DNA from 3 places in the Streptomyces sp. SCL15-4 genome. Region 1 is predicted to be linked to each of the others. Evidence: riboswitches for the same ligand, from Rfam matches in the RefSeq annotation. Region 1 holds a riboswitch; each other region holds the start of a gene.
What was found. A riboswitch is a leader RNA that binds a small molecule or an ion and turns the genes downstream of it on or off. The one in region 1 is predicted to bind thiamine pyrophosphate.

Region 1 (3,308 bases):
GCGCCGCCGTACCGTCCAGGCGTGCACGGCGAGGATCGCACCGACGGCGGCGAACTGGACGAGGGTGAGGACGGCGGCCGTGGTCAGGTCGAAGACCTCGGAGGTCTGCCGGTAGATCTCCACCTCGAGGGTGGAGAAGGCGGGGCCGCCGAGGATCTGCACCACGCCGAAGGAGGTGAAGGTGAACAAGAACACCATCAGGGCGGCGGCGGCCACGGCGGGCCCGAGCGCCGGCAGGGTGACCCGGCGCCAGGCCGTCAGCGGCGAGGCGCCCAGCATCCGCGCGGCCTCCTCCTGCCGGGGGTCGAGCTGGGCCCACAGCCCGCCGACGGTGCGGACGACGACCGCGTAGTTGAAGAAGACATGGGCGAGCAGGATCGCCCACACCGTGGTGTCCAGCCGCACCCCCCACAGCTCGTCCAGCAGGCCGCCCCGCCCGACCAGCGCCAGGAAGGCACTGCCGACGACGACGGTCGGCAGCACGAACGGCACCGTGACGACGGCCCGCAGCACCTGTCTGCCGGGGAAGTCGAGGCGGGCGAAGACATACGCGGCGGGCAGGGCGAGCAGCAGGGTGAGCGCGGTGGAGGCGAGCGCCTGCCAGGTGGTGAACCACAGCACGTGCCGGATGTCGGGACGGGCGACGACGTCCGCGATCCGCCCGAGCTGCCAGGTGCCGTCCGTCCTCAGCCCGCGGGTGACGATCGCGGCTACGGGCCAGGCGAAGAACAGCGCGAAGAACGCGACGGGCAGGGCCATCAGCCCGAGCCGCGCCGCGCTCCCGCGCCGGTCGCGCACCTTGGCGGTCACTTCAGTACGAGCGACGTCCACGAGGAGACCCACTGGTCGCGGTTGGCGGCGATTCTGTCGGGGGCCAGGGTCTCGGGGTCCTTGGCGGCCGGACCGTACTTGGTGAAGTCGGCCGGCACGGGGACGCCCTCGACGACCGGGTAGACGAACATGTTCAGCGGCATGTCCTGCTGGAACTCCCGGGTGAGCAGGAAGTCGAGGAACGCCTTGCCGCCCGCGGGGTTCTTCGCGTTGCTCAGCAGCCCGGCGTACTCGGTCTGCCGGAAGCAGGTGCCGTACGCCACCCCGGTCGGGGCGGTCGCGGGCCGCTTCTTGGCGTAGATCACCTCGGCGGGCGGGGAGGAGGCGTACGACACCACCAGCGGCCGGTCACCGCCGGCCTTCCTGCCCTCGGAGGACCCGGAGAACTCCTGGTAGTACGCCTGCTCCCAGCCGTTGACGACCTTCACGCCGTTGGCCCGGAGCTTCTTCCAGTACTCCGGCCAGCCCTTGTCGCCGAACCGCGCGGCGCTGCCGAGCAGGAAGCCGAGGCCCGGCGAGGAGGTGCCCGCGTTCTCGGTGACGAGGAGGTTCTTGTACTCCGGCTCGGCGAGGTCGTCGAAGGACCGCGGCGGGGTCAGCTTGTGCGCGCTGAACCAGGCCTTGTCGTAGTTGACGCAGATGTCGCCGGTGTCGACGGGGGTGACGCGGTGCTTGTCCTGGTCGACGCGGTTCTCCGGCCGGACGGAGCCGGCGCCCTTCGGCTCGTAGGACTGGAACAGCCCGTTGTCCAGGGCCCGGGAGAGCAGGGTGTTGTCGACGCCGAAGAAGACGTCGCCCTGCGGGTTGTCCTTGGTCAGGATCGCCTTGTTGACGGCCTGCCCGGCGTCGCCGTCCTTGAGGACCCTGAGCTTGTACCCGGACCGCTTCTCGAAGTCCTTGACGACGCTCTTGGAGACGCTCCACGAGTCGTGGCTGACGAGGGTGACGGTCTTCGGGTCCGAGGACGGCCCGGAGCCCGACGAACCGCACGCGGACAGCGTGATCAGGCCGAGCCCCGCCGCCACGGCCACGAGGGTCTTGTTGTGCACTGGATGTCCTCCTGGGGGTTGGCCAGGAAGAGACGCGGCCCTGACCGGGCCGCCGCGAGGACGGCCCGGTCAGGGCGCAACAGCTTGAGTGATGACCGAACTTCCTACCCAGAATGACCTGGGCGAGGTTCAGAGGGTCTGCGGCCCGGTTGCCGCACTCTCAGCGCTGTGGCGCTCCCCTGTCGGAATATGAAGATATGTGGACGTGGTCAGATTACCGCTCGGTGGCCGCGAGCTGACCGCAGGCTCCGTCGATCTCCTGCCCGCGGGTGTCCCGGATGGTCACGGCCACCCCGTGCGCGGCGATGGCCTCCACGAACGCCTTCTCGTCCTCCGGCCGCGACGCGGTCCACTTCGACCCCGGCGTGGGGTTGAGCGGGATGAGGTTGACGTGCACGGGCTTGCCCCGGAGCAGCCGGCCGAGCCGGTCGCCGCGCCAGGCCTGGTCGTTGATGTCCCGGATCAGCGCGTACTCGATGGACAGCCGGCGGCCCGACTTCTCGGTGTACTCGAAGCCGGCGTCCAGCACCTCGCGCACCTTCCACCGCGTGTTCACGGGGACGAGGGTGTCGCGCAGCTCGTCGTCGGGGGCGTGCAGGGAGATCGCCAGCCGGCACTTGAAGCCCTCGTCGGCGAACCGGTGGATGGCCGGCACCAGCCCGACGGTGGAGACGGTGATCCCGCGCTGCGAGAGCCCGAGGCCGTCCGGAGCGGGGTCGGTGAGCGCCCGGATGGCCCCGACGACCCGGTTGTAGTTGGCGAGCGGCTCGCCCATCCCCATGAAGACGATGTTCGACAGCCGCGCCGGGCCGCCCGGCACCTCGCCGTCGCGCAGCGCCCGCATACCGTCCACGATCTGGTGGACGATCTCCGCGGTGGACAGGTTGCGGTCCAGTCCCGCCTGCCCGGTCGCGCAGAACGGGCAGTTCATCCCGCATCCGGCCTGTGAGCTGATGCACATGGTCACCCGGTCCGGGTAGCGCATCAGCACGGACTCGACCAGCGTCCCGTCGAACAGCCGCCACAGCGTCTTGCGCGTGGTCCCCTCGTCGGTGGACAGATGCCGGACGACGGTCATCAGCTCCGGGAACAGGGCTTCCTGGAGCCTGGCGCGCGAACCGGCGGGGATGTCGGTCCACTGCTCCGGGTCGTGCGCGTACCGCGCGAAGTAGTGCTGCGAGAGCTGCTTGGCACGGAACGGCTTCTCGCCGATCTCGGCCACCGCGTCCTTGCGCTGGGCGGGCGTGAGGTCGGCGAGATGCCGCGGCGGCTTCTTGGCTCCGCGCGGCGCGACAAAAGTGAGTTCTCCGGGCTTAGGCATGGCTCAACCAGTGTCGCAGATCCAACCGGGTGACCCGGAAAGCGTGCTCTCACCAGGTGACCGGCAGGGTTTTCGGGCCGCGGATCAGGCCCCGGCGCTGGAATGCG
Region 2 (3,308 bases), 3.5 Mb from region 1:
GCTCCTGCGCCCGGGTCACCGCCGACGCCAGCATCACCCCCGCACACCCCAGCTCCATCGCCAGCGCCGCGTCGGACGCCGTCCCGGCCCCCGCGTCCAGGATCACCGGCACGCTCGCGTGCTCCACGATCAGCTGGAAGTTGTGCGGGTTGCGGATCCCGAGCCCCGACCCGATCGGCGAGCCCAGCGGCATGACGGCCGCGCACCCCACGTCCTGGAGCCGGCGCGCGAGCACCGGGTCGTCGTTGGTGTACGGCAGCACCGTGAACCCGTCGTCGACCAGCGTCTCCGCCGCCTCCAGCGTCTCCACCGGGTCCGGCAGCAGGGTCCGCTCGTCGGCGATGACCTCCAGCTTGACCAGGTTCGTGCCCAGCGCCTCCCGGGCCAGCCGCGCGGTCAGCACCGCCTCCCCGGCGGTGAAGCAGCCCGCCGTGTTCGGCAGCACCCGGATGCCGAGCTTCTCCAGCACCGACAGCACCGAGCCGTGCACGGAAGCGTCCACCCGGCGCATCGCGACGGTCGTCAGCTCCGTACCGGAGGCGACCAGCGCGCGTTCCAGCACCTCCAGGCTGGGTGCCCCGCCCGTGCCCATGATCAGCCGGGAGGAGAGGGTCAGGTCCCCGAGGACCAGCGCGTCGTCGGCCATGGCTCAGCCTCCCTGTACGGCGGTGAGGACCTCGACGCGGTCGCCCTCGGCGAGCGCGGTCGTCGCCCACCGGGTGCGCGGGACGACGGTCTCGTTGACGGCGGCGGCCACCCCGCGCGGCGCCTCCGTGAGGGTGCCGACCAGCGCGTCCAGCGCGGTGCCGGGAGCGACGCGGCGGGGTTCGCCGTTGACGGAGATGGTGACGGAGTTGCTCATACGGGCTGCTCCAGCTGTTCCGTGGGTGCGGCGCCGAAGCGCCGGGGAGTGAACGGACGTGCCTCTTCCGGAAGCTCGCCGGTGACCAGGGTGTGCGCCAGTACGTCCCCGGTGACCGGAGTGAGCAGCACCCCGTTGCGGTAGTGCCCGGTGGCCAGCAGCAGTCCGGCCAGGGCGGACGGGCCGAGCAGCGGCGCGTTGTCCGGGGAGCCGGGGCGCAGTCCGGCCCGGGTCTCGGTGAGCGGCAGCTCGGTGATGCCGGGCACCAGCTCGTGGGCGTCGCGCAGCAGCTCGTACACGCCGCCGGCGGTGACCGTGGTGTCCCAGCCCAGCTCCTCGCTGGTGGCGCCGACGACCAGCTCGCCGTTCTCCCGGGGCACCAGGTAGACCTGGCCGCCGCGCACCACGGCCCGCACGGTCCGGCTCAGGAACGGTGCGTACCGGGGCGGCACGGTCAGCCGCAGCACCTGCCCCTTGACCGGCCGCACCGGAGGCAGCGCCTCGGCCGGCACGCCCGCGAGGCAGCCGCTCAGGCTGCCCGCCGCGAGCACCACCTGCCCCGCGTGGAGCGCGGTCCCGTCGGCCGTGGTGACTCCGGCGGCCCGGTCCCCGGCCACGTCCAGGCGCTCGGCCCGGACGCGGTGGAACGCCACACCGGACCGCTCGCAGGCGACGACCAGGGCCGCGGCCAGCCGGCGCGGATCGATCTGGTGGTCGCCGTCGACCCGCAGCCCGCCGCGCACCCCCGGCGCGAGCATCGGCTCCAGACGCCGGCACTCCCGCCCGGTCAGCCACTCCGACTCCAGGCCGTGGCGCTGCTGGAGGGCGTGCAGTTCGCGCAGGTGGGCGCGGTCGTCGGCGTCCAGCGCGACGGCGAGGGTGCCGCAGCGGCGGTAGCCGAGGTCGTGGCCGGTCAGCTCGGTCAGCTCGGCCGCGAACTGCGGATAGCGGTGCGCGGACGCCAGGTTCAGGCCGAGCAGGGTCTCCTCGCCGTAGTGCAGCTCGGTGACCGCGGCCAGCATCCCGGCCGCCACCCGGGCGGCCCCGCCCCCGGGTCCGGGGTCCACGACGGCCGTGGCGAGCCCGCGCTGCGCGGCACGCCAGGCCGTGACCAGGCCGATGATCCCGCCCCCGATGACGAGGACGTCGGACGTACGTGACGACATGGGCGGTAAGCCCCTCCCTTCGCCGGCATGACCCGGATCAGGTTCGTACGGTCGGAGGCCGCGAGCCTCCCTCTCAGCCCGGTCGTCCGGGCTCCCGCGAGTGCTTGTACGGTGGCCACCCTAGCCCGCCGTCCTCCTCACCCGTAAGGGAGCCCCGTTTCATGGCCCGTTCGCTCGACGGACTGTTCTTCGCCCCCGTGTCGGACCAGGCCCCGGGCCAGGTGGGCACCCGCACCCGGTTCGCCTACCACGAGAAGGACGGCGAGATCTGGGCCGACTACGCGGGCGGCGATGTCGTGCGCGGCCATCTGGTCGGCACCCGTGAGGGGGACCGGCTGGACTTCCGGTACGTGCAGCTCAGGACCGACGGGACGACCGCCTCCGGGCACTGCGTGTCCATGGTCGAGGAACTGGCGGACGGGCGGCTGCGGCTGGCGGAGACCTGGGAGTGGGAGTCCGCGCCGGGCCGTGGCACCAGCGTTGTGGAGCAGGTCACCGAGCACACCCGCTGACTGACGTTCCGTCATGTGTCTAAGGTGATCGCGTGAGCGAGCAGACACCGCACGAGGGCACGGCACAGGAGCGGCGCGTGGTCGTCGTCGGCGCGGGCATGGCCGGGGTGCAGACCGCGGTCGCCCTGCGGGAACAGGGCTTCAAGGGCCCGGTGACCGTCATCGGCGCCGAACCGCACCAGCCGTACGACCGGCCGCCGCTGTCGAAGGCGGTGCTGCTCGGCACGGCCGAGGGCTCCGCCTTCGACGTGGACTTCGAGTCCCTCGGCGTCGAACTGCGGCTCGGCTGCGAGGTGCGCGCCCTCAGGCCCGCCGCGCGCGAGCTGGACACCGAGCACGGCGTGGTGACCTACGACGTGTTGGTCCTCGCCACCGGCGCCGAACCGGTCACGCTGCCCGGCGCCGAGGGCGTGCCCGGCGTGCACCTGCTGCGCACCCTCGACGACGCCGCACGGCTGCGCCCCGTGCTCGCCCGGCAGCACGACATCGTGGTCGTGGGCGCCGGCTGGATCGGCGCCGAGTTCGCCACCGCCGCCCGCGAGGCCGGCTGCGCGGTCACCGTCGTGGAGGCCGCCGACCACCCGCTGGCCGGCGCCCTGCCCGCCGAGGTCACCGCGCCCATGGCCGGCTGGTACGCCGACGCGGGCATCGCGCTGCGCACCCGCGCGCGCGTGGACCGCGTCGAGCCCGGCGCGGTGCTGCTCGCCGACGGCACCCGGCTGCCCGCGGGCGCCGTCGTCGTCGGCATCGGCGCCCGCCCCGCCACCG
Region 3 (3,308 bases), 1.7 Mb from region 1:
GCTGCAGAACTTCGGGCCGCACATGGAGCAGAAGTGGGCCGTCTTGGCGGGTTCGGCCGGCAGGGTCTCGTCGTGGAACTCCCGTGCCGTGTCGGGGTCCAGGGCGAGGTTGAACTGGTCCTCCCACCGGAACTCGAAGCGGGCGTCGGACAGCGCGTCGTCCCACTCCTGCGCACCGGGATGCCCCTTGGCCAGGTCCGCCGCGTGCGCCGCGATCTTGTAGGTGATGACGCCGGTCTTGACGTCGTCCCTGTTGGGCAGGCCCAGGTGCTCCTTGGGCGTGACGTAGCAGAGCATCGCCGTGCCCCACCAGGCGATCATCGCGGCACCGATGCCGGAGGTGATGTGGTCGTACGCCGGCGCGACATCCGTGGTCAGCGGGCCGAGCGTATAGAACGGAGCCTCATCGCAGATCTCCTGCTGGAGGTCGATGTTCTCCTTGATCTTGTGCATCGGGACGTGCCCGGGGCCCTCGATCATCGTCTGTACGTCGAAGCGCCTGGCGATCCGGTTGAGTTCCCCGAGCGTCCGCAGCTCCGCGAACTGGGCCTCGTCGTTGGCGTCCGCGATCGATCCGGGCCGCAGGCCGTCACCCAACGAGTACGTGACGTCGTAGGCGGCGAGGATCTCGCACAGCTCCTCGAAGTTCTCGTACAGGAATGATTCCTTGTGGTGCGCCAGGCACCACGCGGCCATGATGGAGCCACCGCGCGAGACGATGCCGGTCTTGCGGTTGGCGGTGAGCGGGACGTACGGCAGCCGGACGCCCGCGTGGACCGTCATGTAGTCCACGCCCTGCTCGGCCTGCTCGATGACGGTGTCCTTGTAGATCTCCCAGGTCAGTTCCTCGGCCTTGCCGTCGACCTTCTCCAGCGCCTGGTAGAGCGGCACCGTGCCGATGGGAACGGGCGAGTTGCGCAGCACCCACTCGCGGGTGGTGTGGATGTTGCGGCCGGTGGACAGATCCATGACCGTGTCGGCGCCCCAGCGGGTCGCCCAGGTCATCTTCTCGACCTCCTCTTCGATGGAGGACGTCACCGCCGAGTTGCCGATGTTGGCGTTCACCTTCACCAGGAACCGTTTGCCGATGATCATCGGCTCGATCTCCGGGTGGTTGACGTTGGCCGGCAGCACGGCCCGGCCCGCCGCGATCTCCTCGCGGACCACCTCGGGCGAGACGTTCTCCCGGAGGGCCACGAACTCCATCTCCGGCGTGATTTCGCCCCGGCGGGCGTACGCGAGCTGGGTCACCGCCTGGCCGTCACGTCCGCGCCGCGGCTGGCGCGGGCGTCCGGGGAAGACCGCGTCCAGGTTGCGCAGCCCGCCGCGCGGCGAGGTGTGCTTGATCCCGTCGTCCTCGGGACGGACCGGCCGGCCCGTGTACTCCTCGGTGTCGCCGCGGGCGATGATCCAGTTCTCCCGCAGCGGCGGCAGGCCCCTGCGGACGTCCGTATCGGCGAGCGGATCGGTGTACGGGCCCGATGTGTCGTACAGCGTGACCGACTGCCCGTTCGTGAGATGCACCTGACGGACCGGCACCCGTAGGTCGGGGCGCGAGCCCTCGACATATGCCTTGTGCCAGCCGATGGACTTCCCGGCCTCCGCGGACTTGTCGTCCTGAGCGGAGGCAGGCGTGCGTGCGTCCTTGTTGGTCATGAGACCTACTCCCTACGCCGGCATTACCCGGTAACAGGTTCGGCGGTCGACGCAGCGGTTCCCGTAGGCCGACGCTTCCCGCGGAACATCGCTTGTTCCACGTGAAACATCGCCACCACGGAGGTCAGCGCCCTCTCAGCCCGGTGCTCCGAGCTCCCGCGTGTGCAAAGGTGCCTCCACGCTAGCGCCATGTATGGCGCGGTGAACAGTGGGCCCCCTCGCGTTCTTGGGATGATCGGGCGGTGACCAGCATGGAGCAGTACCCCCATCAGCCTTCCGAGCCGCACCGCCGAGACGGCTCGGAGCAGGCCGCCGGGCACGGCCACGCAGCCTCCGAGGGCGGCCGTGCCGCCGCTCCCGGGCACGGTCACTCGCACGGCCACAGCCACAGTCACGGCCCCGCCGCTCCCGTCTCCCTGCACCTGCGCAAAGTCATCGCGGCGGTCCTGGTCCCCTTCACCGCGGCGGTCCTGGTCGGCCTCGTGGTGCTCTGGCCCGGACAGACCCCGGCCCACAAGCGCACCGGCGTCGGCTTCGACCGTCAGACCCAGCAGGCCACGGTCACCCAGGTCGTCGAGCTGAGCTGCGCGTCGGCGAACGCCTCCGGAGTGCCCCCGACCGGCGACACCTCCACCGCCGAGGGCAGCTCGGCCCGGCAACAGGCCGACGGCACCTGCAAGAAGGCCACGATCCGGGTCGACACCGGTCAGGACAAGGGCCGTACCTTCACCGAGATCGTGCAGCCGGACCAGTCGCGCCAGCTCTCCCAGGGCGAGAAGGTCGTGGTCGCCTACGAGCCCTCGGCACCGAAGAACCTGCAGTACGCGGTGACCGATGTGAACCGCAAGTTCCCCATGACACTGCTCGCCGGAATCTTCGCGGTGGCCGTGGTCGTGGTGGGCCGGCTGCGCGGGGTCATGGCTCTGGTCGCCCTGGCCGTCAGCTTCCTGGTGCTGACGCTGTTCATCCTGCCGGCGATCCTCCAGGGATCTAATCCGCTGCTGGTGGCCGTCGTCGGATCGAGTGCCATCATGCTGATCGCCCTGTACCTGTGCCACGGTCTGTCGGCCCGCACGTCGGTGGCGGTGCTCGGCACGCTGATATCGCTGGCGCTGATCGGTGTGCTCGGGTCGCTGTTCATCGGCTGGGCCGCGCTGACGGGCAACACGGACGACAACACGGGTCTGATCCACGGCCTGTATCCGTCGATCGACATGAGCGGTCTGCTGCTGGCCGGGGTCATCATCGGATCGCTCGGCGTGCTGGACGATGTGACGGTGACCCAGACGTCGGCCGTCTGGGAACTGCACGAGGCCAACCCGTCGATGGGCTGGCGCGGGCTGTACCGGGCGGGCATCCGGATCGGCCGCGACCACATCGCGTCCGTGGTCAACACCCTGGTGCTCGCCTACGCCGGTGCCGCGCTGCCGTTGCTGCTGCTGTTCTCGATCGCGCAGAGCAGCGTGGGGACCGTGGCCAACAGCGAGCTGGTGGCCGAGGAGATCGTGCGCACGCTGGTGGGCTCGATCGGTCTGGTCGCCTCGGTCCCGGTCACCACGGCGCTGGCCGCGCTGGTGGTGTCGGCCGACCGGGGCGGACCGGCCGCCGCGGCGGCCACGGCATCCGCCGGTGCCCGGACCGCCCCGGCGCGC

Region 2: it holds a riboswitch for thiamine pyrophosphate, as region 1 does, so the genes downstream of both, thiO (glycine oxidase ThiO) here and SCK26_RS11125 (thiamine ABC transporter substrate-binding protein) in region 1, are expected to answer to the same signal.
Region 3: it holds a riboswitch for thiamine pyrophosphate, as region 1 does, so the genes downstream of both, thiC (phosphomethylpyrimidine synthase ThiC) here and SCK26_RS11125 (thiamine ABC transporter substrate-binding protein) in region 1, are expected to answer to the same signal.

The regions. Positions count from the first base shown of each region.
Region 1 is NZ_JAOBTQ010000001.1:2,640,488-2,643,795, forward strand. Features, by position in the region: gene SCK26_RS11120 (iron ABC transporter permease) at 1-759, opposite strand, end outside; gene SCK26_RS11125 (thiamine ABC transporter substrate-binding protein) at 807-1,880, opposite strand; TPP riboswitch at 1,964-2,071, opposite strand; gene rlmN (23S rRNA (adenine(2503)-C(2))-methyltransferase RlmN) at 2,095-3,201, opposite strand; gene SCK26_RS11135 (cytochrome P450) at 3,251-3,308, opposite strand, start outside.
Region 2 is NZ_JAOBTQ010000001.1:6,111,782-6,115,089, forward strand. Features, by position in the region: gene SCK26_RS27410 (thiazole synthase) at 1-646, opposite strand, end outside; gene thiS (sulfur carrier protein ThiS) at 650-862, opposite strand; gene thiO (glycine oxidase ThiO) at 859-2,028, opposite strand; TPP riboswitch at 2,026-2,136, opposite strand; gene SCK26_RS27425 (hypothetical protein) at 2,190-2,540, shown strand; gene SCK26_RS27430 (FAD-dependent oxidoreductase) at 2,618-3,308, shown strand, end outside.
Region 3 is NZ_JAOBTQ010000001.1:4,348,146-4,351,453, reverse strand. Features, by position in the region: gene thiC (phosphomethylpyrimidine synthase ThiC) at 1-1,656, opposite strand, end outside; TPP riboswitch at 1,649-1,826, opposite strand; gene SCK26_RS19020 (YibE/F family protein) at 1,908-3,308, shown strand, end outside.